One region of the Bacillus sp. UMB0893 genome, then DNA from elsewhere that is predicted to be linked to it. Evidence: riboswitches for the same ligand, from Rfam matches in the RefSeq annotation. Region 1 holds a riboswitch; each other region holds the start of a gene.
What was found. A riboswitch is a leader RNA that binds a small molecule or an ion and turns the genes downstream of it on or off. The one in region 1 is predicted to bind S-adenosylmethionine.
Positions count from the first base shown of each region.

Region 2: it holds a riboswitch for S-adenosylmethionine, as region 1 does, so the genes downstream of both, CYJ36_RS00690 (methionine biosynthesis PLP-dependent protein) here and CYJ36_RS14170 (O-acetylhomoserine aminocarboxypropyltransferase/cysteine synthase family protein) in region 1, are expected to answer to the same signal.
Region 3: it holds a riboswitch for S-adenosylmethionine, as region 1 does, so the genes downstream of both, fbpA (Fur-regulated basic protein FbpA) here and CYJ36_RS14170 (O-acetylhomoserine aminocarboxypropyltransferase/cysteine synthase family protein) in region 1, are expected to answer to the same signal.
Region 4: it holds a riboswitch for S-adenosylmethionine, as region 1 does, so the genes downstream of both, CYJ36_RS21095 (Na+/H+ antiporter NhaC family protein) here and CYJ36_RS14170 (O-acetylhomoserine aminocarboxypropyltransferase/cysteine synthase family protein) in region 1, are expected to answer to the same signal.

Region 1 covers NZ_PKLB01000006.1:111,387-117,551, forward strand. The annotation lists gene CYJ36_RS14165 (methionine ABC transporter ATP-binding protein) at 1-648, opposite strand, end outside; SAM riboswitch class I at 774-883, opposite strand; gene CYJ36_RS14170 (O-acetylhomoserine aminocarboxypropyltransferase/cysteine synthase family protein) at 1,124-2,446, opposite strand; SAM riboswitch class I at 2,513-2,621, opposite strand; gene CYJ36_RS14175 (hypothetical protein) at 2,702-3,025, opposite strand; gene CYJ36_RS14180 (thioredoxin family protein) at 3,255-3,563, opposite strand; gene CYJ36_RS14185 (toprim domain-containing protein) at 3,587-3,940, opposite strand; gene CYJ36_RS14190 (YusG family protein) at 4,104-4,349, opposite strand; gene gcvH (glycine cleavage system protein GcvH) at 4,403-4,786, opposite strand; gene CYJ36_RS14200 (arsenate reductase family protein) at 4,847-5,209, opposite strand; gene CYJ36_RS14205 (acyl-CoA dehydrogenase family protein) at 5,416-6,165, opposite strand, start outside.
Region 2 covers NZ_PKLB01000001.1:140,682-146,846, forward strand. The annotation lists gene CYJ36_RS23950 (hypothetical protein) at 1-81, shown strand, start outside; gene CYJ36_RS00670 (GNAT family N-acetyltransferase) at 89-517, opposite strand; gene CYJ36_RS00675 (YjcG family protein) at 518-1,039, opposite strand; gene CYJ36_RS00680 (alpha/beta hydrolase) at 1,111-1,833, opposite strand; gene CYJ36_RS00685 (DMT family transporter) at 2,056-2,949, shown strand; SAM riboswitch class I at 3,020-3,147, shown strand; gene CYJ36_RS00690 (methionine biosynthesis PLP-dependent protein) at 3,273-4,397, shown strand; gene metC (cystathionine beta-lyase) at 4,384-5,568, shown strand.
Region 3 covers NZ_PKLB01000009.1:111,094-117,258, forward strand. The annotation lists gene CYJ36_RS19230 (GntP family permease) at 1-875, opposite strand, end outside; gene CYJ36_RS19235 (YwqG family protein) at 1,357-2,169, opposite strand; gene CYJ36_RS19240 (pyridoxal phosphate-dependent decarboxylase family protein) at 2,464-3,864, opposite strand; gene fbpA (Fur-regulated basic protein FbpA) at 4,054-4,212, opposite strand; SAM riboswitch class I at 4,313-4,420, opposite strand; gene CYJ36_RS19250 (DUF2292 domain-containing protein) at 4,501-4,647, opposite strand; gene CYJ36_RS19255 (DUF2325 domain-containing protein) at 4,755-5,042, opposite strand; gene CYJ36_RS19260 (aliphatic sulfonate ABC transporter substrate-binding protein) at 5,395-6,165, shown strand, end outside.
Region 4 covers NZ_PKLB01000011.1:26,037-32,201, reverse strand. The annotation lists gene CYJ36_RS21095 (Na+/H+ antiporter NhaC family protein) at 1-1,120, opposite strand, end outside; SAM riboswitch class I at 1,199-1,305, opposite strand; gene CYJ36_RS21090 (TetR/AcrR family transcriptional regulator) at 1,485-2,108, shown strand; gene CYJ36_RS21085 (GNAT family N-acetyltransferase) at 2,108-2,662, shown strand; gene CYJ36_RS21080 (GNAT family N-acetyltransferase) at 2,659-3,537, shown strand; gene CYJ36_RS21075 (DUF3889 domain-containing protein) at 3,586-3,909, shown strand; gene CYJ36_RS21070 (hypothetical protein) at 4,007-4,252, shown strand; gene ytvI (sporulation integral membrane protein YtvI) at 4,545-5,579, shown strand; gene CYJ36_RS21060 (DedA family protein) at 5,652-6,165, shown strand, end outside.

The DNA.
Region 1 (6,165 bases):
GTTTTCCATGACGGCAACACGATGGCAGATTTTACGGATAACATGCATTTCATGTGTAATTAAAACGATTGTTAAACCAAGTCTTTCATTAATATCAACAAGCAGGTCAAGAATTGAATCTGTTGTTTGAGGATCTAATGCAGATGTCGCCTCATCGCAAAGCAGCACTTTAGGGTTATTTGCAAGTGCCCTCGCAATCCCAACACGCTGCTTTTGTCCTCCACTCAGCTGAGATGGATAAGCATCTTCTCTTCCCTCGAGCCCGACAAGCTTAATAAGTTCATCTACGCGTTTTTGTCTCTGTTCTTTTTTGACACCTGCAATCTCCAATGGAAACGAAATGTTTTCCCGCACCGTTCTAGACCATAACAGATTAAAATGCTGAAATATCATGCTTATTTCATGTCTTGCTTTTCTCAGCTCGGCACCGCTGATTTTATCGATCTGCCGCCCTGCCACCTGAATGGATCCAGCAGAAGGTTTTTCAAGACCGTTCAGCAGTCGGATAAGGGAGCTTTTTCCTGCTCCGCTATAACCGATAATTCCAAAAATTTCACCTTGTTTTATATCTAAGGCAACCGAATCAACAGCTGTTACATTTCCATTTTTTGATTGAAATACCTTCCGGACATCCTTTAATGTAATCATTCCTTCACCTCTTCCCAAATTGCACTCACTATCATTTTGTACGAAACTTAAGAGGTTCATGTTATTAAACTAAAAAAGCCTTTCTGCAAAAATGAGCAGAAAGGCATATCTATAGAAGAACCTTTCTCTCATCTTTCAAAGCTGTTATAAGCTTTGAGTGAATTGGCACCTTTTCAATAAAATTGACGGTTGCCGGGCTTCGCAGGGCACTTCCCTCCACCTCTCTGGATAAGAGTCAAACAATATATTTAGTTAATATTCATTAAATTTAGTGAGTTTGTAGTACGAGAGTGATTTTATCATGTGTCAAAAGCCAGTGTCAAGAACAAAAGCGCAGGCGACTTGATCAGCCTGCTGAAAAAATAGAAAATTCAAAGGAATGCGGCTTTTTCACAATGAGCCGGACACTGTAGCTGGATGTGGATAACCTTATTATCTTTTCTTAAGTCATTCCTAACATCAATAAGCTGTTTTATCATTGAGAGTAGACGGATGATTTATTAAATGATTTCATTCCCGTTGCCTTGAAAATTGCCTGATCAAGATCTTCTTTGAGGTCATCGATATGCTCAATTCCAACAGATAAACGAATCAAATCCTCTGAAACTCCCGATTTTTGCAGCCCTTCTTCGCTTAGCTGCTGATGAGTCGTACTTGCCGGGTGAATGATTAAGCTTTTCGCATCACCAACATTTGCCACATGAGACCAAAGGTTGACCGAATTAATGACTTTAGCTCCCGCTGCACGGCCACCCTCAATCCCAAAAACTACAACTGCCCCTGCTCCTTTAGCTAAGTATTTAACTGCACGTGCTTTATCAGGATGCTGCTCATCTTCAGGATAAAGAACCCATTTAACTGCAGGATGTTCTTTTAAATATTGAACGATCTTTCTTGTATTAAAAATATGCTCCTTCATTCTTACATGAAGGGTTTCAAGGCCAAGATTAAATTGAAAAGCATTAAAAGGGCTGATTGCCGGACCTAAATCACGAAGTAATTGAACACGTGCCTTTACGATAAACGCAGCCTCTGGCAATGCCTCTGCATAAACGAGATTGTGGTAGCTTGGATCTGGTGAAATGAAGCCGGGAAACTTCTTACTATTCCAATCAAATTTCCCTCCATCTACAATAATGCCGCCAAGTGTTGTTCCATTTCCAAGCAGCCATTTCGTTGCTGAATGGATGACAATATCAGCTCCATGTTCAATTGGCCTGCATAAATAAGGGGTTGCAAATGTATTATCAATAATCAATGGAATCCCTGCTTCATGGGCAATTTTCGCAACAGCCTCTATATCAAGAACCTGCAAACTTGGATTTCCGATCGTTTCTGCAAATATTGCTTTTGTTTTAGGAGTGATGGCATTACGGAAATTCTCCGGATCTTCCGCATTAACAAATTTCGTTTGAATTCCATATCTAGGGAGTGTTGTTTCGAAAAGGTTATAAGTACCTCCATACAGACTTGATGCAGAGACAATTTCATCCCCTGCTCCTGCAATATTTAAAACAGCCAGTGTAATTGCAGCCATCCCGCTTGCAACCGCCAAACTGCCGATTCCACCTTCTAACTGCGCAACCCTCTCCTCAAACACCGTTGCTGTTGGATTATGTATCCTGGTATAAATATAACCCTGTTCCTTTAGAGCGAATAAATTAGAAGCATGATCCGTGTCATTAAAAACATAAGCATTTGATTGATAAATCGGTACAGCTCTTGCACCTGTTGATGGATCTTTTTGCAGACCTCCATGAACATTAATCGTTTCCAACCGGTATTTTTGTTGTTCCATTTTGCACATCCCCCTTATTTTAAGCATAAAAAAACCCCTTCAAAGAAGAGGCCGTCACCATTACTCTTCTTATCTGCCAGAGTCATCATTTAACTCTGCTGGAATTAGCACCGTGTCGTTACAACCGGTTGCCGGGCTTCATTGGGCCAAATCCCTCCGCCGCTCTTGATAAGGTAAAACTATTATCCTGAATCTACTAGAATTGTACCACCTAAGAAATCTGCCAGTCAATAAATAGTTAGAATTTTTAGATTTTTATTTGCATAGCTGCAAGATTGATTCTAGTCTTAAAATATTGCGAAAAGAACCTTTTACATCGATTGCCCCCAATTTCATCAGTTGTAATAGCCTTATGGGTGAATAAAAACAATCAAATATGTGACTGCTATCACCAGAAATATACACATGGGCATGTGCTGAACCAAGTTCATTGCTTAAAAAGCATTTTGATTTACATAATACAAGAAGGATAGGCTTTTGCTTAGAATTGCTAACCATTATTCTTAATTCTTCATTTGGCAATAAAGGCTTCACAAAATGAGTTTCATTTATTTTTTCAACTAATAAACATAAGTCCATATTTATACACTCCCCGTCCCCCGTTTCTTAATGGATGGATCTATCAATTAGAGCACATCATGATGAAAACCTATACCTATAGCTTCGGTAAAATACACATGATACCCTTTAAGAAAGGTTCGACAAGTAATGTTAGTTAAAAATTCCAGACAGGGACAAAGAGAGACAGGGAGAGACAAAATAATTAGTTATTCTATTTCCCGAGAAATATGTCAAATGCCGCCCTCAATCAGGCGGCATATTCTTTCAATATTTGATAAATATGTTCAACAGAGTGAAAAGCATATTTCTTTTGGACAACCGATCCGTTTTCGAAAACAAGCAGACACGGAACACTTTCTATTCCCCAATCCAATGCTTGTTTTGGCAGAAAATTAAGATTTGCCATATAAATATTTAAAGAAGGCAATGCTGCCTCAACAACAGTCAGCATTTTTTTCGCAAGCTGACACGTTCCGCAAAAAGGGGTATAAAGGTAGAGTATTCCTGTATCCATTTCGGCAAACATGTCTAATTGTTTTTCTTTTAGTTCAATCATTTTCTTTGCTCTTTAGACTCCCTTTATAAAAATTTCGCATGAACATCAATATTAGCACTTAAAAGGACAGCAGCTACATGCTGATCTGGTGCAGTTGCTACTTCCCTGTACATTCTATCAACAAATAAATGCGCGGCTTCAGGCAATTCCCGTTTGAATTGCTTTCTAAGTCGATCACCTGATTCATCTGAATCTACAAGCACATAAACATCACGATGAAATAATGCATCAATGAGTTCATCGAGCTTTGTTAGGCTGATTGTGCCATTTGTACATATGATTTCTACAGGTTCATTGACTACATTCAGAACCTTTCGCTTATCCGATTTTCCTTCAACAATAATGACTTTTTCTTTATCAACCTCAACTGCAGACATCGCCATCGCCATCACCTATTATCTAAAGTATGTGTCATCTATCTTTACAATACAATATTCGAAAGGCTGAGGTTGTTTCCTCAAAAATAATATGAACAAAAATGGCAGTGGATCATTCCACTGCCATTGGGTTAGCTTTGCCCTTGGTTAGCTATGCCTCAGGTTAGCACCAGCCGTTTTCTTCATCGCAGTCCACATACTTTTCATCATTGTCTGATAAAGTATCTGCATACCGGAAAAAGGAATGGTCTTCTTCTTCATACCCATTCTTCAATGACATTTGATTACCATCTTGACCAAAGGACATTGTTCCGATTTGATCTTTTTCAAAAAATAGGTTCAGCTGTCCTTCTGAAAAGCGACCTGTTACTCGATCTGTGATATTTAACCGTTTCTTTTCAAATGACATAAATGAACACCCTCCTTTTTAACAATTAGGGTGTCCATTACCCAGCCCGTTTATCAGTCTTCGTTTGTCATTTCCTCATATTGTTCAGCAGTCATCAGGTTCTCAACATCACTTACACTGCTTGGTTCAATGACAATCATCCATGCTTTTTCGTAAGGTGACTCATTTACGAATTCTGGGCTATCATCCAGGTCTTCGTTAATTTCAACAACTTTCCCGCTGATTGGTGCATATAGCTCAGAAACCGTTTTTACAGACTCAACACTGCCGAAAGGCTCGTCTGCTTTGATTTCATCTCCTACTTCTGGAAGCTCAACAAACACAATATCACCGAGTTCTGATTGTGCAAAATCAGTAATTCCGATGCGCACTTTTTCTCCTTCAACTTTAACCCACTCATGTTCTTCAGAATAACGAAGTTCTTTCGGTGTGTTCATACTTATTACCTCCAAATTTTATCGTTGTTTATTTGTAAAAAGACTGGTAAGGAAAGTCTTCTACTTCATTAACCACATTTCTTCAAATTGTTCTTCTTTAAAACCGACTGTCACATTTTTTCCATCGGTTGTTAAAGGTCTTTTAATCAGCATTCCATCTGAAGCTAAAATTTCAATCAATTCATCTTCAGATACAGAAGCAACTTTCTCCTTTAACCCTAATTCACGGTATTTTTGTCCACTGGTATTAAAGAATTTCTTCACTTCTAATCCGCTGTTATCCAGCATTTTTTTCAATTGTTCTTTTGTCGGTGGATTTTCGACAATATGTACTTCTTCTACCTGCAATTGGTGATCCTCAAACCACTTTTTTGCTTTTCGGCATGTCCCGCATTTTGGGTACCAGTAAAACGTCAGCGCCACTTTTTTCACCACCTGCATCCATAATTGCACAACCTTTATTTTAACACATTCAAATGGACAATCATAATTACAAGTTTCAAAACTCTTAGAATATAGAAAGAAATCAAGGTTAGTATGAGGTCTCTTTATTCTCAATATGTATAACTTCAGAAATTAAAAAAAGACCTTTCCCTATTTCAGAGAAAGGTCTCTCGATTTATAAAAGATTACGCCCGATAACCATTTTCTTCAATTAACGCTGCAGCGATTTCGCGCTTTTTAGCGATAACGTTAATTGGAGTATGACGAGTGAATTTTCTTAATGCTGAAATCATCATGCGAAGTGTATCTCCTTGTTCAATCGCAACTAGGGATTCTTTAGCATGTGCTTCAATCTCATTGAATGCTTCTTGGCAATAAACTTGTGTGTAGAGCAGCTTTTGGCTGTTTTTCGCTTCACCTGATTTGTTAATTGCTTTTTCAGTCCGCAAAATAGCAGATTCCATTGCGTATACATTGCTGACGATATCTGCAATGTTAACAAGTACTTCTTGTTCTTTTTGCAGCGCCTGACCGTACTTTTGTGCAGCAAGTCCAGCAATCATTAATCCAATCTTTTTAGCATTTTTCAATAGATGCTTCTCTTGCTCTAGTACTCCCTCTCCAACTTCATCAGGCATAAGCATCATTAACTCTTCCTGCAGAGCCTGAGCTTTTTGCAGCAGTGGCAATTCACCTTTCATTGCTTTGCGCAAATACGTTCCCGGCACTAAAAGGCGGTTAATTTCATTTGTTCCTTCAAAAATACGGTTAATACGGGAGTCACGGTATGCTCTTTCCACTTCGTACTCTGACATAAATCCGTATCCCCCGTGAATTTGTACCCCTTCATCTACTACATAATCAAGCGTTTCAGACCCTAAAACTTTATTTAATGAACACTCAATTGCATATTCGGCAATTGAGGCAGCTACTTC
Region 2 (6,165 bases), on a different contig from region 1:
TATGTTCCGTTGATCATCGCTTTATTCAGCACCATCTTATTCTATCTGTATAAGATGACGAAAATAAAAAGCAGCTATTAGCTGCTTTTTATTTCATTTCTTTTACCATAGTCACATGCGGAATACCGGCATCTAAAAATGTTTCTTTAGAAATGGTCGAATAGCCGAGCTTTGTATAAAATGGTTCTGCATGTGTTTGTGCGTTCAGCTTTAAGGTTTGCATCTCCTTTGACGCTGCAATTTCTTCAAGCTTTTCCATAATAATTTTACCTGCACCTTTTGATCGGTAATCAGGAAGGACACAAATGCGCTCTATTTTGCCGATGCCGTTCAGGATTCGGAAACGCCCGGCACCTACAGGCTTATCTCCGTCATACAAGACAACATGCGATGCTTCTCTTTCAAATTGATCAATTTCCTCTTCTTCAGGAACTTGCTGCTCTTCTACAAAAACTTTCGTGCGGACATCATATGCGTCCTGCAATTCTTCATCTGACTTTACAATTCTTGCGATCACTTAAAAACCTTCCTTTCCAAGCAGAAATGTTTCATATACGGTCCATGAGCCATTTTCAAGCTGATAAAGCAAATGGAAGCGGTCAATGGTTTCTTCATGCTGAAAGTCTGTCATTTTTAAGCTGCCAAGAACGTCTGAATGTTCATCATCCGATAGCTTTTGGCCAATTGTAATATGCGGCACAAATGCATATTCAGGTTCGATATCTGAAAAATATTCGTCATGGAGAGCTTCGTACAGCTTCATAATTTCCTCTGTTGGCTCAACTTTAAGATAAATGACATTATTCACTGGCGAAAAGGAACTGAACTTTTGTATGGAGATGGTTACCGGCTGCATCCGCTGCGCGATTTGACGAAGCTCTCTTGAAATGTCCCTAACTTGTTCATCCGTCGCTTCAAAAGGCTGTTTCAGCGTTAAATGAGGCGGAATCAAGGCATAATTGGGATCATAGCGCTTTCGATAAGAGTTAGCTGAATCCTGTAATTTTTTTGATGGAAAAATGGCAATTCCGTACTTCATAAGTGTTCCCTCCCATGTATAAAAATGTATTCATAGTATATCAAATTTCATTATTGAAGCATATAAGCCAATCAGAACATTGCTTTTAAGATCTTTTTTAAAGATGGCTGCCAAAATGTCCATTTGTGATCACCTTCAAATTCTTCATACACTGATGGAATTCCTTTTTTGGAAATAGCTTCTTTCAGTTCGCGGTTCGGATTGATGAAATTTTTCACTTCACCATCCGTCGTCTTTACTTCCGTTTCTTCAGTGCCGATTTGATGATAAACCGTTAAAAGGGCTGGCGAGGAAAATTCATCCACCATTTTCAGGACTTTTTCATCTGCATATGGTGATTGCATAATAACCTTGCCGAACGTATTCGGATAAGTCATTGCTGTCATGAAGGATACCGTACCTGCAAGTGAATCCCCAATTAAAGCACGTCCAGCTCCCATTTGGTAGGTTGGAAATTCCTTATCCAAATAGGGAACGACCTCATGAGCTAAAAATCGGATGTATGCTTTTTGCTTCGGTCCATCGGGATGATACTTATCACGGCGATCATGTACATCGCGATATGGAATGCCGACAATAATCACATTTTCAATTTCTCTTTCACTTAAAAGTTCTTCAGTCTGTCTTGAAATACGCCCAAGTCTGAAGTAATCCTGTCCATCCTGTGCAATGATCAGGCTGTACTTATAAAGTGGCGAGTAGTTCTTCGGCAAATAAATAAGGAGCGTTACTTCTTCTTCTAATTCCTTCGAATAAAGCAGCGTCTCTTTTACAATTCCTGCTTTCGCTGTCATCACAATTACCCCCAAAGATGATGGACGCTGTCACATCCACTAAAATGAATAAAAACGCTTCCATCCATTTTATCATGAAATGTGACAAAATTCTTGCATCACATATTATGCATGATTCAGTTTAGCTTTTTAACTGCTCCTGAAGCGGTATATTCCCATGCCAGACCTCATATTCCTTTTTAGAAGACAAGCCTAAAATTAAGCGATTGGAAGTGTGGGTCAATGAGGGTATCAATCAAAATGATCGCAAGTATCTATGCAGCTATCTCCATTTCCTTCTGGGGGATTTCCTTTGTTTCCACTAAAGCCGTGCTGGCTCAGCTTGATCCATTTACCTTGCTCTCAATCAGATTTGGAATTGCTTCTGTCTTTTTATTTTTCCTGCTGCTCATCCTCCGGCAAAATGTAAAAATGAAAATTCTTCACCTGCCACACGTATTCATCTTGGCAACACTGGGGATTTTTGTCCATCAGGTCGTACAGGCAGCCGCGCTTCAATCCATTCAGGCATCACAAGCCGGCTGGATTATTTCTTTTTCCCCTATTTTTACAGCCATCTTGGCATCTCTTTTTTTGAAAGAAGCATTTACCTTATTTAAGGCGATTGGAATGACAATGGCTATTGCAGGCGTTCTATTGATTACTTCTTATGGGCAGGGGGGATCTTTGACGTTTCATGCAAACATTGGATATCTTCTCATGATTTTAAGCACATTGAACTGGGCTGTCTATTCCATTCTTATAAAAAAATTAAGAATTCCCTATCCTGCTTTAACGGTCACTTTTTATACAAGCTTTATCGGATTTTTGATGACAGTGCCTTTCTTTTTAAGAAATAACGGATGGATAAAGATTGCAGCCCTTTCAAATGATACCTGGGCACACTTGCTGTTTCTCGGTATTTTTGTCTCTGCCATTGCCTACTGGTTTTGGGGCAAGGCCCTCGAAGTGATGGAGGCGACAAGAGTATCCTCTTTTTTATATTTCGAACCCCTGGCAACAGTGGCTGCAGCTGCTCTTTTATTGAATGAACCGGTTTTAATAGCAAGTGCAGCAGGGGGATTGCTGATTATAGCTGGTGTGATGATCGTGAATCGCAATAAGCCATTTTTTTAGAAAACCCCTTGCAAATTATATGAGAATGAGATAAGGTTATAAAAACAATTCAAAAAGTTCATACTATTTATTCTTATCCAGAGAGATGGAGGGTTCTGGCCCTGTGAAATCTCAGCAACCGGAAAAGAATGGGGCATATCCTATTCGAACCAAGGTGCTAAATCCAGCAAGCGTACTATGATGCTTGGGAGATAAGGAGAAGCCAGCTTACGATATCAACGTCTTCTTCTTAATGAGGAAGACGTTTTTTATTTTTTTAAAGGCATTTTAAAAGAGTCTTCATGAAAACAGCTTTTTGAAAAAACAATAGGACGGTGTTGGAAATGACAGAACGCATTGAAACAATCTTGGCGCAAATAGGCAATCGAAGTGAGAATACAACGGGAACAGTAAATCCACCCGTCTATTTTTCTACAGCATACCGGCATAATGGAATTGGGGAATCAACTGGATTTGATTACATCCGTACAGGGAATCCAACTCGTGCCATCCTTGAAAAAGCGATAGCTGAACTTGAACACGGAGACCAGGGCTATGCCTTCAGTTCAGGCATGGCAGCTATCCAAACCATTATGGCGCTGTTTAAAAGCGGAGATGAGCTGATTGTCTCTTCTGATTTATATGGCGGAACCTATCGGTTATTTGAAAAAGAGTGGCGGAAATACGGGCTAGTTTTTCATTATGCAGATTTTAAAGACGAGGACTGTACGCAGAAGCTGATCAATGAACGCACAAAGGCTATTTTTCTGGAAACACCGACAAATCCTTTGATGCAGGAAACAGAGGTCAGCGATATTGCCAAAATAGCACGTGAAAATAATGTATTGCTGATTGTCGATAACACATTTTACACACCAATCCTGCAAACGCCGATAGTGGATGGAGCGGATATCGTGATCCATAGTGCCACCAAATATTTAGGCGGCCACAATGATGTACTGGCAGGCTTGGTAGTGGCAAAGGGAAAAGAGCTTTGTGAAGAACTCGCTCAGCATCACAACGCGATTGGAGGAGTGCTCGCTCCTTTTGATTCATGGCTGCTGATTCGCGGAATGAAAACATTGGCTTTGCGGATGAAACAGCATGAGTCCAATGCTCGAAAGCTCGCATCATTTCTTGAAAAGCAGACAGAGGTGTCAGATGTTCTTTATCCGGGCAAAGGAGGAATGCTGTCATTCCGATTGCAGAAGGAAGACTGGGTGAATCCGTTTCTGAAAGCCCTGCAGACGATTACATTTGCTGAAAGCTTAGGCGGAGTGGAAAGCTTTATCACATATCCGGCAACACAGACACATATGGATATTCCTGAAGAGATACGCACGAAGAATGGTGTTTGCAACCGATTATTGCGCTTTTCAGTAGGAATTGAATATGCCGGCGATTTGGAGAAAGACCTTACACAGGCATTTGAGCTAATGAAGGAGGCTGACAAAGTTGAGCAACGATGATTGGAAGTTCGAAACGAAACTGCTTCACAATCGTCAAAAGGTGCAAAAAGAAACGGGAGCGGTGAGCGTTCCAATCCATCATTCCTCTACTTTTCACCAATTTGACTTCGATGATTACGGAAAATTTGATTACAGCAGATCCGGAAACCCAACACGAGAGGCATTGGAAGAAACGATCGCCGAGCTCGAAGGCGGCACAAAAGGCTTTGCCTTTGCATCTGGAATGGCTGCAATCTCAACCTGTTTTCTGCTGCTCTCCAAGGGAGATCACGTCTTAATCACGGAAGACGTATACGGTGGAACGTACCGTATCATTACTGATGTATTGAGCCGATTCGGCATAGAATACAGCTTTGTCGACATGACCGATTTGCATGAAGTAGCATCTCACATCAAAGAGAATACGAAAGTGATTTATGTTGAGACTCCATCAAATCCGCTTTTGAAAATTACCGACATACAGGGTATTACGAAGCTGGCAAAAGCGAATAACTGTTTAACGTTTTTGGATAATACGTTCTTAACTCCGGTCTTGCAGCGACCGCTTGAGCTTGGAGTCGATATCGTGCTTCACAGCGCTACGAAGTTTTTGGCTGGACACAGCGATGTCCTGGCCGGTCTTGCTGTTGTGAAAGGTGATGAGCTCGCGGCCCAAGTTCAAAAGCTGCAAAATGCATTTGGTGCGGTACTCGGCGTACAAGACAGCTGGCTTGTCCTGCGGGGAATCAAGACATTGAACGTCAGACTTCAGCAGTCTTCAGCGTCCGCACGCAAACTCGCAGACTACTTATCTAAACATAAGGCCGTACGCAACGTTTATTACCCAGGTTTAACATTTCATCCTGGCCATTCCATTCAGCGATATCAAGCAGACGGACCAGGTGCTGTGCTATCATTCACATTAGCTGACGAAGACGCCGTCCGCACACTTGTAAAAAACGTAGAATTGCCCGTCTTCGCAGTAAGCCTGGGAGCAGTAGAATCCATTCTATCGTATCCCGCAAGAATGTCCCACGCCGCTATGCCAAAAGAAGAGCGGGAACGCCGCGGAATCTCAGATGGACTATTGCGCATCAGCGTAGGCCTTGAGGATGCAGATGACTTGATCAAAGATTTTGAGCAGGCATTGGCGAAGCTGCCGGCTCATGCTAATAATATGTTGAGAGCTTGATAGATTGAGCGATTCCTTTGTGGGGGGTCGTTTTTTTTGTGGCTTTGGAAGTAATTGTCTGAACGGTCACAAATGAAGCTAAGCGGTCAGAAACAGGCTTGAACAGTCATAAATAAGGCCCGAGCGGTCAGAAACGATGCCTGAGCGGTCAAACCAATGAAACAAGTCTATCCCAGTCAAAGAAGGAGTGCTCTTTTGCTAGAAAAAGAGGTATTTGTGTTTGGAAGATGGCGATCAGCACTGAATAACAAATAGAAATCTGACAGAAATTGTCTGAACGGTCACAAACGAAGTCGAGCGGTCAGAAACAGGATTGAGCGGTCATAAATAAGGCCCGAGCGGTCAGAAACGATGCCTAAGCGGTCAAACCAATGAAACAAGTCTATCCCAGTCAAAGAAGGAGTGCTCTTTTGCTAGAAAAAGAGGTATTTGTGTTTGGAAGAAGGTGATCAGCACTGAATAACAAATAGAAATCTGACAGAAATTGTCTGAACGGTCACAAACCAGGTTGAGCGGTCAGAAAAAGGCTTGAACGGTCATAAATAAGGTCCGAGCGGTCAGAAACGATGCCTGAGCGGTCAAACCAATGAAACAAGT
Region 3 (6,165 bases), on a different contig from region 1:
GGAAGCTCGATTTTCCCAAATGCTTCAAGTCCGATCGCTGAGAAATCAAATCCGTTCGGATACCATTTCGGAAAAGAAACAGTGAAGAATTTGTTCATGACGCCAACTAAAACAAGAGGTACGAAAGCTAGAATCTGACGGGCAACACTAGGTTCAGTTCCCGCTGAGACCGTTGCCTCTTCCTTTTCACGAGCAAGCTCGGGATCTAGTCCAGCTGCTGTCTCTGAATGAAAGCCTGCATATCCTTCGCCAGCTTTCTCTGCTTTTTTCCGTCGTGATTCCAAATACCACATTCCAAGTGACAAAACAAAAATCGCACCTATGATCCCCAGAACAGGAGCGGCATAAATGTCTGTTTTGAAGAAGGTTGTTGGAATAACGTTTTGTATTTGCGGTGTTCCCGGAAGTGCATCCATCGTAAACGTAAACGCACCAAGCGCAATAGTTCCAGGAATCAGACGTTTTGGAATATCTGCCTCGATGAACAGATTTTTTGCAAATGGATAGACAGCAAACACAACAACGAACAAACTAACACCGCTGTAAGTTAAGATAGCACCCATCAGTACGATGGCAAGAATCGCTCTTTTTGCTCCAACAAGCTTTACAATCGTTTTGGCAATTGATTCAGCAAGGCCAGACATTTCAACAACCTTCCCGAAAATAGCACCAAGCAAGAATACTGGAAAATAAAGTTTAATAAACCCTACCATTTTCTCCATAAAAACGTTGGAGAAAAACGGCAGTACATAGCTCGGATCTGTCAGCAATACTGCGAACAATGCACAGATCGGAGCGAACAAAATAACAGAAAATCCCCGATAAGCAACAAACATCAACAAACTTAGTGACAATAAAATAATAATGATTTCCACAAACATCCCCCTTTTTTAACCTCTATCAAACTTGCAACCTGAGCCGTCTTACACAAGTAAACGCTTACAAAATGTGCAATCCGACCTGTTCACGTTTTCCTTCTAATGAAACAGCTCATCATAATACATGCAAGAAACGTGCCAATACTTTAAAAAAACTAAATAATTCGCAAAATAGTCAGAAATCCAAACAGGACAAAGGATTACATTTTTGTTAGACAGAATATTCAATAATATGGCAGTTGTGTTATTCCGGATTTCAGGAAGAGATCTGCAAATTATTCCGATTTTCCGGAAATTTCCGTATTGACGGAAAAATATTCATGCAATTTTTTGACTTAACAATCAAAAACAAAAAAGTTCAAGTGATTATTAAGAAGGGAATTACCTTCCAAATTCTCCAATTAAAAAGGCAGCATTCCTTTTTAAAGGAACGACGCCTGTCTCGTACCAAATATACTTATAGAGCTAAGGATTTTTTTCAATGACAGTCCCAATTGTATAAGACGTTCGTGAAATCGAGTTTCTTTAAATCCTCTCTCCTTATAAAGAAGTTCCCTACCCCACAATCTCCCCACATAATCCCATTCTCATCATCAGAGTCAATTTGCAGTAATAACACATTGTAATCTTTATAGTTTTCAGCATATCCCCTTGGATCAACCTGTGTGAAGAAAGCATATCCCCCAATTTTATGGCCTTCATTTGATAGATTTTCTCCGTACAAATCAAAAAGAGTGATCTCGTGTCCATCATCATCTACTCCTGCATGCTCTTCAAAGTCCAATTGCTCATAGGAATCTTCAAATGCACAATCAGTGACTGATACCGCCTCATTTTCTAAAGCAAAAGAAATCTTAAGCTCTTTTTCTATTGGAAAGTATTCTTCGCCAAAACTGTTCATATATGAGAAATCAGTTATAATTTCGTCTTCCTTTACGATTTCATCGTAATATACAAGCCTGAAATTTTGTTGATTCGTTTGTTCGTTAAAATCAAGACCCATGACATCATGGTCTCCTGCAAGAAAAAATTGCAGCATCCCTTTTAATGGCATATCTATTAATTTATTAGGAAGTTCTTCACAATTGATCTGTGCTAATAGTTTCATATATTTTCCTACTTCATCTCTTGGGTGCTCAGAAGCTTTAGGCAAATAGGGGTTGCCTGCAAATTTACTTTGAAACAAAGTCGGCGTATTCGTTGTTGCCGAGATTTTAATCGTAGGCTGCAGAGTTGCTTCAATGTCTTTCTTGAATCTCTCTAATTCTTTAGGTAAAGATAAATGCTGCATATTGGTTGACTCCCTTTCAAACTATTATTTTGTTGTACAAGGGGTGTATAACAAGAAGATGCTGAATTCCAAATGAGGAAGTCTCTTATTAACTTTTTAAAAACAATATATTCTAAAAGTGCAACATAGGGAGCTGTTAGCCGTTTTTCTATGTATAAATAGTGTCAGATAAATGATGCCTTAGGGCCATCCGTTAATCTAAATTCTTCGACCATGGTATATCCCCCTCGTAACATAAAAAAGAAATCAGGCAGCCTACAGAAGCCCTCGATCCAATTTCAAACTAAAAAATTCCTACCTATTCATTTCTTTTATTGCATAACCTAAAGCATCCCAAATGATTTCTACATCGTTCTCGTCCGTACGCCAATTACTGAATGCTGCACGGACAGCAGGGGTTCCTTGATAGATGGTTGGTGTCATAAATACACGCCCATCCTGTTTTAATGATTGGAGATATTTCTTAATATCTTCCATCGTTACCCCTTCATATGCTAGAGTAAAGCAAACGACATTAAGTCTCGTTGGAGCAACCAATCGTAAAAATGGACTTTGTTCCAATCGATTAGAAAGTAATTGAGCCATTTCTGCGTTTCGTTCAACGACTTCCTTATATCCTTCCTTCCCATATGCTTTTAATGTAAACCATGCAGGCAAAGCACGAAAACGTCTTGAATTTTCAGGTGTTAAATGAATAAATTCCGGATTTTGAATTGAACTTCCCAGATAAGCGGCATTATTTTGAAACACCTCAACTTGTAATTGCTTATGACGGGTAAACTGCATGGCAGAATCATACGGAACATTGAGCCATTTATGTGCATCGATCGTGATTGAGTCAGCTTGATCCATACCCTGTACCAATTCTTTGTATTTTGGGGAGCAAGCGGCAAATCCGCCAAAGGCTGCATCGACATGAAGCCAAAAAGAGTATTTATCCTTTAGCTTAATTACTTCTCTTAGATCATCAAAATCTACTGTATTGACTGTACCTGCATTAGCTACGACGATACAAGGCTCACCTTGATTTTTTCTTAGAAACTCCCGAAGTTTTGATATATCAATAGCTTCTCTGTCTGACAAAAGTGGAATCGTTTGAACAGACTCTCTTCCCATACCAAGCATTGATAGAGCTTTATAGATGCTGGAGTGCAGAGAACCGCCAACCACATTCATTCTCGGAAGACTGTAAAGGCCTTGTTGTGAGATATTAATCCCATGCTGATGCGCCACCCATTGCCTTGCTAAAGCAAGACCAACAAAATTCGCCATTGTGGCTCCGCTGACAAAAGCTCCGCTATATTCATCAGGAAGATGAAATAATTCCTTCAACATGTCAATAGTCTTCATCTCTAGGTTGACAGCAACTGAGTCTTCTTTAACGACAACATTTTGATCATATACACTAACAAGCCAATCTCCTGCTATGGCCGCTGGTGTTGAGCCGCCTGTTACAAAACCCAAATAACGGGAACCAGCACTTCCACTAAGATAAGGAGCATAGATTTCCTTGAAGGTTTCTAATGCAGATATAGCCCCAAGGCCTTCAGAAGGAAGTCGATCCCTTTGAAAAAGTGGCGGCTGGACAGCTGCTGATCGAAATTCAAGCCCCTTAAGAAAACTCGTAGATTCTTCAGTAACCTGCTGTAATATGTTTTTAATATCTTCAAAATCATCTTTCATTTTTCTCACCATGGCTTCTATCCTCACATCAGATGATAATTCATCGATCCTTCTCTACTTTTTTCTATTATTTTACTATTTATTTTTTAAAAATGGAACATGGTTCCTATATAACACCCTCTCCAAATCCAAACCTATCTTCATTCGAAATGAAGTTCAATCTAGACATATAGATAGAAAAAAACTTATGACTGTTTAATTTCATTGCATTTTTAAAGTCCTCTTGAATTCCTCTTCAAGCTCAGTTAATGTCAGTTCAAATAAATGCAGATCATTTTTTTTGTAAATGCCATTGCTTAACAGCTTACTGATTAAATGACTCTTTCTTTTTTCAATAGCCTGCCGAATAATAGTTCCCATTTCGCGCACCCCTTTATCATGTTTTCAAATGAAGGGTTTTTATCAGTAAAAAACCCCTTCCGTCTTTAAGAAGAGGTTTCATAGCTTTCCAGCATACCTCTTCTCATCTTCCAAGCATCATGCTTGATGGATTTAGCACAGTCTTCTAGTGATAGAATCTGCTGCTGAGGTTTCATCGGGCCATTCCCTCCGCCTCTCTTGATAAGAAGAAATTCAATTTAATTGTAAATAGATCTCCATTCTATCTTACTGGTAATCCAGAAAAATATTCCTATAAATATACTCGTATTAAATGTCATCCATTAAATAAAAATACTCGGTACTATCTAATTGGGTAATTTCCCCATTATAAAACGTGATGATTAATGATCCATCTTTTATTTTATTTATTAATTCAAGTACCTGATAAATCGTTTCATTCTGGTCCTTATCCAACTGCTAACACCTCCTTTTGAATAAAAAAGCTCATACCTTTTGAGGGTATGAGCTTTCGGATGACCGATCAGCAAAATCATGAATCCATCTTATCAAAATTGAATTTGTTATGAATCAATCATCCTCTTAATCTCGGTTGAAATCGAATTCCACGAACGATTGGAGAAACAAATAGGAATTGATTTTTCCTGAGCTTTCTTTTTTACCACCCTGGAAAGATTATGATTAATATAATCAGTGATGATTAAAACGATGTCCACTTTACTTGGTATTTCCTTTAATACAAGTTTCGGTTTTCTTCCGTCAATGTGAGTTACGACTTTAACTCCATGCTGCTCCAGCCGCATACTGATTTTCTCAATATTATCTCCTCCGGCAATTAACAAAGATCTCATAAGATATTTTCCTCCCTTTGTGATATGCGAAGAGGCTCTAACTCTGCTCATTGATTGAACAAAATTAAAGCCTCTAGTGATCTAGTCGACGTGTATATATAATATAATTATTTTATTCTGATTATTCAGATTAGTCAAGGTGGATTTAAAATAATTCCAACTTGACTAATCTGAATACTAAATATTATGATGATTATAATAAATAAAATAATTGAGCCGATCAGTCAACCGAAGGCCCTGTCTTTTAGTAATTTCATTTGCTAATGGATAGGGCCTTTCCTGTTTCTGCGGCAAAGGAAGTGATCTACCAAATTAGCTGTCAGATTATCACATCATAAATGGGGGAATGAAAATGAGTTCTAATAAGTACACTTTTAATCTATTTATCTTCATATTTATCTTTGCAATTCTTGCAGGCTGCCAATCCGAATCAGCGAATTCAGCTGACAAGAAAGATGAGGTAACCGTCAACATTGGGATTCAGCAAAGCATTTGGCCAATTTTAATCGCTAAGCAAAAAGGGTGGTTTGAAGAAGAATTTGAAAAAGCAGGTGCTAAAGTCAACTGGGTTGAATTTCAAAGCGGCCCTTCCTATTTTGAGGCCATTGCATCGAACCGGCTTGATTTTGGACGTGTCGGAAATATCCCTGTCCTTTCCGGTCAAGGTGCAGGTATTTCTTTTACTGAAATTGCAACGGCAAGCACTGGCGAAAAAGGAGATGCTATTCTTGTTCCTAAGGATAGTTCCATCACATCTCCTAAAGATCTAAAAGGAAAGAAAATAGCTGTTGCAAAAGGAAGCAGTGCTTTCGGTCTTTTGTATCGCTTATTGGAAAAGGAAAACATCAAGCCTGCAGAAGTTGAAATTATTCAGCTTCAGCCAGATGAAGCACAGGCTGCCTATGAGACAAAGTCAGTGGATGCATGGGCGATTTGGGAGCCTTATCAATCCATTCAAGTTGTAAACAATGAAGCAAAGATTATTTCAAATGGAGAAGCGATCGGAACCTTCAGTCCAGGCTTCCAAATCGTCAGAACTCAATTTGCTGAGGAACACCCTGAATTAGTTGAGCTTTATTTAAAAGTAACTGAAAAAGCAACAAGATGGCAAAATGAAAATAAA
Region 4 (6,165 bases), on a different contig from region 1:
TGCAAGAGAAAATATCCAATAGACTGGCAGATTTGCGTTTATCGATTTCATACGTATCGGCCATATCTTTTGCGAGCGGACCTGCTGCAATAATAGAGATGGTATTATTCGCCGTCGCAAGGTTTGTCGTACTGACTAGACCGGCAATGGCAAATTCAGCACCCTTTTTAGAAGATATTCTGCGTGTCATCGCATCTAAAATAAAGTGAATGCCTCCGTTTCGTTTAATCAGTTCAACCATACCGCCAATTAAGAGGGAAAGAATGACTAGTTCGGCCATCCCCATGATACCCTCCGTTATTTTTTGAAAAAAGCTCGTTAATTGATAGCTCCCATCAGATAACCCGATAATTCCGCTCAAAAGAATGCCTCCAGTTAATACGATAATGACATTCATTCCAAGCAGAGCTGTGATTAGAACCGCAATATACGGAATCATCTTAATAAAACTGAAATCTCCAGGTGAAACAGGAGATTGGCTGCCATGTGTAATCAAAATTAAAACAACACACGTAATGATGGCAGCAGGCAATACAATGAAAAAGTTTACCTTGAACTTATCTCTCATTTCTGTCTGCTGTGTCCGAACTGCTGCAATGGTTGTATCTGAAATAAAAGATAAGTTGTCACCGAACATCGCTCCGCCTATAACCGCAGCCATTGCGAGGGCAATCGAGATATCAGCCTCTGCACTGATGCCGACTCCAATTGGAGCCAAGGCAGCAATGGTTCCCATTGAAGTACCCATAGCAAGTGAAATAAAGGCTGCAATGATAAAAAGTCCAACGATCAAAAAGCTTTGCGGCAGAATAGATAGAGCAAGGTTAACTGTGGATTCAACAGCACCCATTCCCTTTGCAGCTTCTGAGAATGCACCGGCTAAAATAAAAATAAAGACCATAATCATTAAGTCGGGATGACCTGCACCTTTAGCAAAATTCTCAACCTTTGCAGTGAACGTCTCTTTCCGATTCATCATAAGAGCTGCTCCAGCTGCAATGATAATTGCAACAAGTATTGGCATTTTATAAAAATCGCCTGTAATGATTCCAGATCCTACAAATAGGGCAAGAAATATTATCAATGGCAATAAAGCAAGTCCATTTCCTTTTTTATCCATGTGTACCACCTTTCTTTTTATAAAAAAAGATCTCTTCTAAAGGAGAAGAGATCTTAAATCCGGAATGGAATAAACCTCTTCTCATCTTTCAAGCGCAAAGCTTGCTGGAATTGGCACAGCACTCGAAATCCGAGTCCGCTGCCGAGGCATCACAGGGCCAGTCCCTCTGCCTCTCTTAATAAGAAGATATATGTGTGTTTAAAAAATGACCTTTTCTACATTAAGGGGTAAAAGTGCAAAAGTCAAATGGTAGTTTTTATTAAAAAATTTTATCGAAATTATTTGAATTTTATATCTATAATAGAATAAAATAGACTATACAGTCGGTTTATTAATTTGACCATCATCCTAAGAAGGTGAATTCGTGGCTCCGATCGTAACAGAGGAATACAAGGAGAAAAAGAAACAGCATATCTTAGAAAGTGCGCTTAAGGCATTTGGTGAAAAAGGCTTCCAGCTTGCGACGATCGACGATATTGTCGCTGAATCCGGATTAAGCAAAGGTGCTATCTACAACTATTTCAAAAGCAAGGAAGACATTTATATGCAGCTGATGCAGTTGCGAACAGAGCAGAATATTAACAAGCTGAAAACCAGTTTTTTAGAGAGCAAGTCGGCGATAAAGAAGCTGCATCAGTTTTTCACAAATTATGCAGATATCGAGCTATCGCAAAAATGGCAAAGAATGATTGGGGTTCATCTTGAATTCTGGATTCATTCCGGGCGTGATGAAGAGCTGAAGGAAGTCATAACAGATCGCTATCAAAACGTTTATCAAGCGCTTTTAATCGAGATTATTGAGGAAGGCATCAGACAGCATGAATTTAAAGACGATGCTGATCCAGGGCTTGTGTCGTCTATGGTGTGGGGATCCATTGACGGTATATGCCTGCACTATTCAGTTATCGGCGAGAGCTATCCTTTTCAAAAACAAATTTGTGCATTAGAAGAAATGGTCCTAATGTATCTAAAAAAAGGGGAAGTTTGATGAGGTTTTTAGAAGGAGAAAATGTCTATTTGCGTCCTTTTAGAAAAGAAGACTTTGAGATGGTCTTTGAATCTGTTCAAGACAAAGAGATTCGCAGGCTTACCGGGACGCAAACGTTTTTTACAATGGAAAAAATCGAAAAGGCATATGAAAGCTTTGCACTGGACAAAAATAGAATGGATCTTGTCATTGTGTTAAAGGAAACAGACGAACCGATAGGCGATCTTGCTTTGCTGGATATGGACCTTTTAAATCGAAATGCCAGTGTCAGAATCGCCTTAAACGATGAAAAGCAGCGAGGAAGAGGGCTTGGAACAGAAGCAATGAAATTAATTCTCGAACATGGTTTTCATAACTTGGGACTCCACCGGATTGGGCTGAATGTGTATCACTTCAATGAAAGAGCAAAAAGGTCTTATGAAAAGCTCGGTTTTAAACAGGAAGGGGTCATTCGAGGAGACCTTTTTTATGAAGGTGAGTTTCATGACAATATCTTAATGGGCGTTTTAGCTGAGGAATTCTGGGAAGCAATTAAGAAAAGAGGGATGTCATGATCACAATGAAGCGATTATCCCAATGTACACTTGAAGAAGCTTTGACTGCCTGGAACAGAGGCTTTGAGGGATACTATTTTGATATGACACTATCTATTGAAAACTTTTTTAATCGAATGGTGCTTGAAAATCTATCTCCAGTTTTATCCGTGGTCGCCTTCCATGAGGCAAAACCTGTTGGTCTTATTTTAAATGGAATCAGAACAATCAATGGCAAGAAAGTAGCATGGAATGGGGGAACCGGTGTGGCTCCTGAGTACCGCAGCAAGGGAGTAGGAGTAAAGATGATGGAAGAGGTTCTGTCACTCTATGAAAAAGAAGAAGTAGATATAGCTACCCTTGAAGCTGTATCTCATAATAATCGTGCCATTAAGCTCTATGAAAAAATGGGCTATAAAATTATTGATCGAATTGCGCATCTTGGGCATTCTGCACCAATAAATGTTGAGAAACCAAACAGCGGATTCTCCATTCAGGTGAAAAAACCACACGAAGTGCAGGATATCTCTTTTTACAAAAAACAAATTCCATGGCAGGTGCAGTGGCAAAATATTCGGGACGGGGAATCCGTTCTAGCGATAGATGAAACTGGAGAGACAATCGGATTTGCCTTGTCAAAACGGAAGTATGATGATGAGGGAAAGCTATCAGATATTCTTTTATTTCAATGTGAAGCAAGACCAGACCATCAGGAGCAAGAAACCATCGTTCGATCCCTGCTCCACGAGGCATTCGCGTTTTCACACAATGATGAACTCCACCGCACAGCAGTCAATCTGTCTAAGTCAAACCAGGTCGCCCATGAGGTTTTGGGGAATATTGGGTTTGTTGAAAAAGCAGAACAAGTATTTATGATAAAAGAGATGAATGCATAGAATCCACTCATTTACAAAACCTAAGGAAAAAGAAAGCGGGGATTGTAAATGAAAATAGGTATGAATATCTTTCTGATTTTTTGTATGGCAGTCAGTGCCAGCGTGCTTCCTGTTCAAGGTCATGCCGAAACAAAAACGCAATCCTATGAAGAATTCGGAAGAGAGGCAATGAAAAAGGCGAAGGAAACGTTCCCTGATGCCCAGATTGTAGACTACCTCCACGTTGGAAAAAAGCGAAAAGGAGAAACATCAATTGAAACCTTTAAACTTACTCTCAAAGAGAATAACAAACCATTTGAGGTTTTTGTTTTCATCGAATACAACGAGAAAACAAAAAAAGTCATCAAGGTTACTTTAGAAAAAGTATCATAAAGACAGGCGATCCCGGGATCGCCTGTCTTTTATTTGAGCGTGATTTGAAGGCGTCGAATTAGGAGGCAAATGTAAAAAAGAAAGTAAATCACGGAAATTGGAAAGTAATTTACTGATTTTCGCTAATAAAGGCTTAATTGGAGGATATGCTGCAGTTGGATTTGCAGCCGTACTAATTTTTATTCCGAGTATCCGTGATGTGTTTATTAAACTTGTTTTTGAATTTGGAGGCGATCAGGCTATTCTCCAGTATGCATATTTGATTGCAGTCGGATTGATCTTTCTCGGACTAGGATGGTTCGTATTAATGAAAGCCGCAGTAAAAACCGTTTCTTCCCGATAAATGATCTAAAAAGCAGGCCGGAAAATGGCTTGCTTTTTTTTATATCTCATAACTTGATTGCCAAATAATAGATTATAATAAAACAAACAAGCATATATATTAAGGCTGTGTTCGCTAAGATTGTTGTTTTTCGTATTAAGACTCATTCACGACTGTTAGTAGTAGGGTTTCTTGCTCTTTTCTAATAAAATCGATTGAAATCCGCCTGTACATAATGATTAGACGCACTAAATACGATTGTAAACCAACAATGTTTTAGATAAGAGCCAATATTAAAAGGGGAAACGAAAAGGTGAACAAGAAAAAATGGATTTTGCTGAGTGTGTTAATTCTAATCGCAATCATCCTTTTGCCGCTCTGCATATCTCTTCTGCTTGCACTAATTACCGCACTTTTACTCGAAGGACTTGTGCAGAGGATGCAAAAGCATATGAAATTCGGACGGGGTCTTGCTGTTTTTAGTGCTTTTACGGGTTATGTGGCGCTGTTGGGTATAATTGGCTACTTTACTGTTAAAGTTGTATTCGATCAATTTGTTTCATTTGCAAAAAGTCTGCCTCAAATCATTGAAGATATTTATTCCAATATCATTCAGCCAACGTTAACGAAATGGGAACAGGTGCAGGAAACCATTCCTAATGGGGTTGTTCAATCGCTTGAAGAATCGTTTACAAACGGGATGAAGTCGTTTGAAGAGGGTGTCAACGGCTTTTTAAACAGCTTGCTTGATTTTATTGCGTTTCTGCCGGGATTTATGTTCGAAGTCCTTATTTATCTAATTGCTTTGTACTTATTCAGCCTTGAGCTGCCGCGATTAAAAAAGATGATTGCAAACAGCTTAACTGAGAAAACGAAAGAAAAACTGACTCTTATCCTTGATGAATTAAATAAAGCGGGAATTGGCTTTGTGAAAGCACAGATTTTTTTAAGTGCACTTACCTTTGTCATGGCGTTTGCAGGGCTTTCCATACTTGGTGTTCCCTATACGGCTGTCTTATCCCTCTTGATTGTCATAGTGGATATTCTGCCGATTCTAGGAACTGGATCTTTCCTTGTCCCATGGGCAATCTACGCATTTTTCCAAAATGACCAGGCCTTATCGCTTGGGTTAGTGATTCTCTTCTTAGTCATCACTGTTGTCAGAAGAGTGATTGAACCAAAAATCTTCTCAAGCAGTATGGGAATTACGCCTTTAGCAGCGCTGATCAGCCTATTCATCGGTTTTAAATTGCTTGGATTCATCGGATTATTCGCTGGCCCTGCATGTGTCATTGTTTTTGAAACGCTTCGAAAAGCCCGTGTGATCCGAACCGATTTCAAAATTTAATCACCCGATATCTAAAAATGTATGAGATAAACGGATGCTTACTTAAAAAACAGATGAATCAGAGGAGAATATATGAAGGAATTTATTTATTCACTTTTAGAGGTGCTGGCGGATTTAGGCTATTACGGAATTGCATTAGGATTAATGATTGAGATTATTCCGAGCGAGATTGTGTTAGGGTATGGAGGCTATTTAATATCACTTGGGCAAATCGAGTTTGCTGGAGCAGTGATCGCCGGGGTTATAGGAGGGACGTTTGCCCAGTTATTTCTGTATTGGATGGGGTATTACGGCGGAAGACCGTTCCTTGAGAAATTCGGAAAATATCTATTTATTAATAAGCATCACCTGGATCTTTCAGAGAATTGGTTTCAAAAATATGGCGCTGGTGTTATTTTCACAGCCAGATTTATACCCATAGTACGGCATGCCATTTCGATTCCAGCCGGAATTGCAAAGATGCCATTATGGCAATTTTCGGTTTATACAGCTGCTGCCATGATTCCTTGGACCATTTTCTTTTTATATCTTGGAATACAGCTTGGCACAAATTGGACGGAAATAAAGCATGTTGCTGAGCCTTACA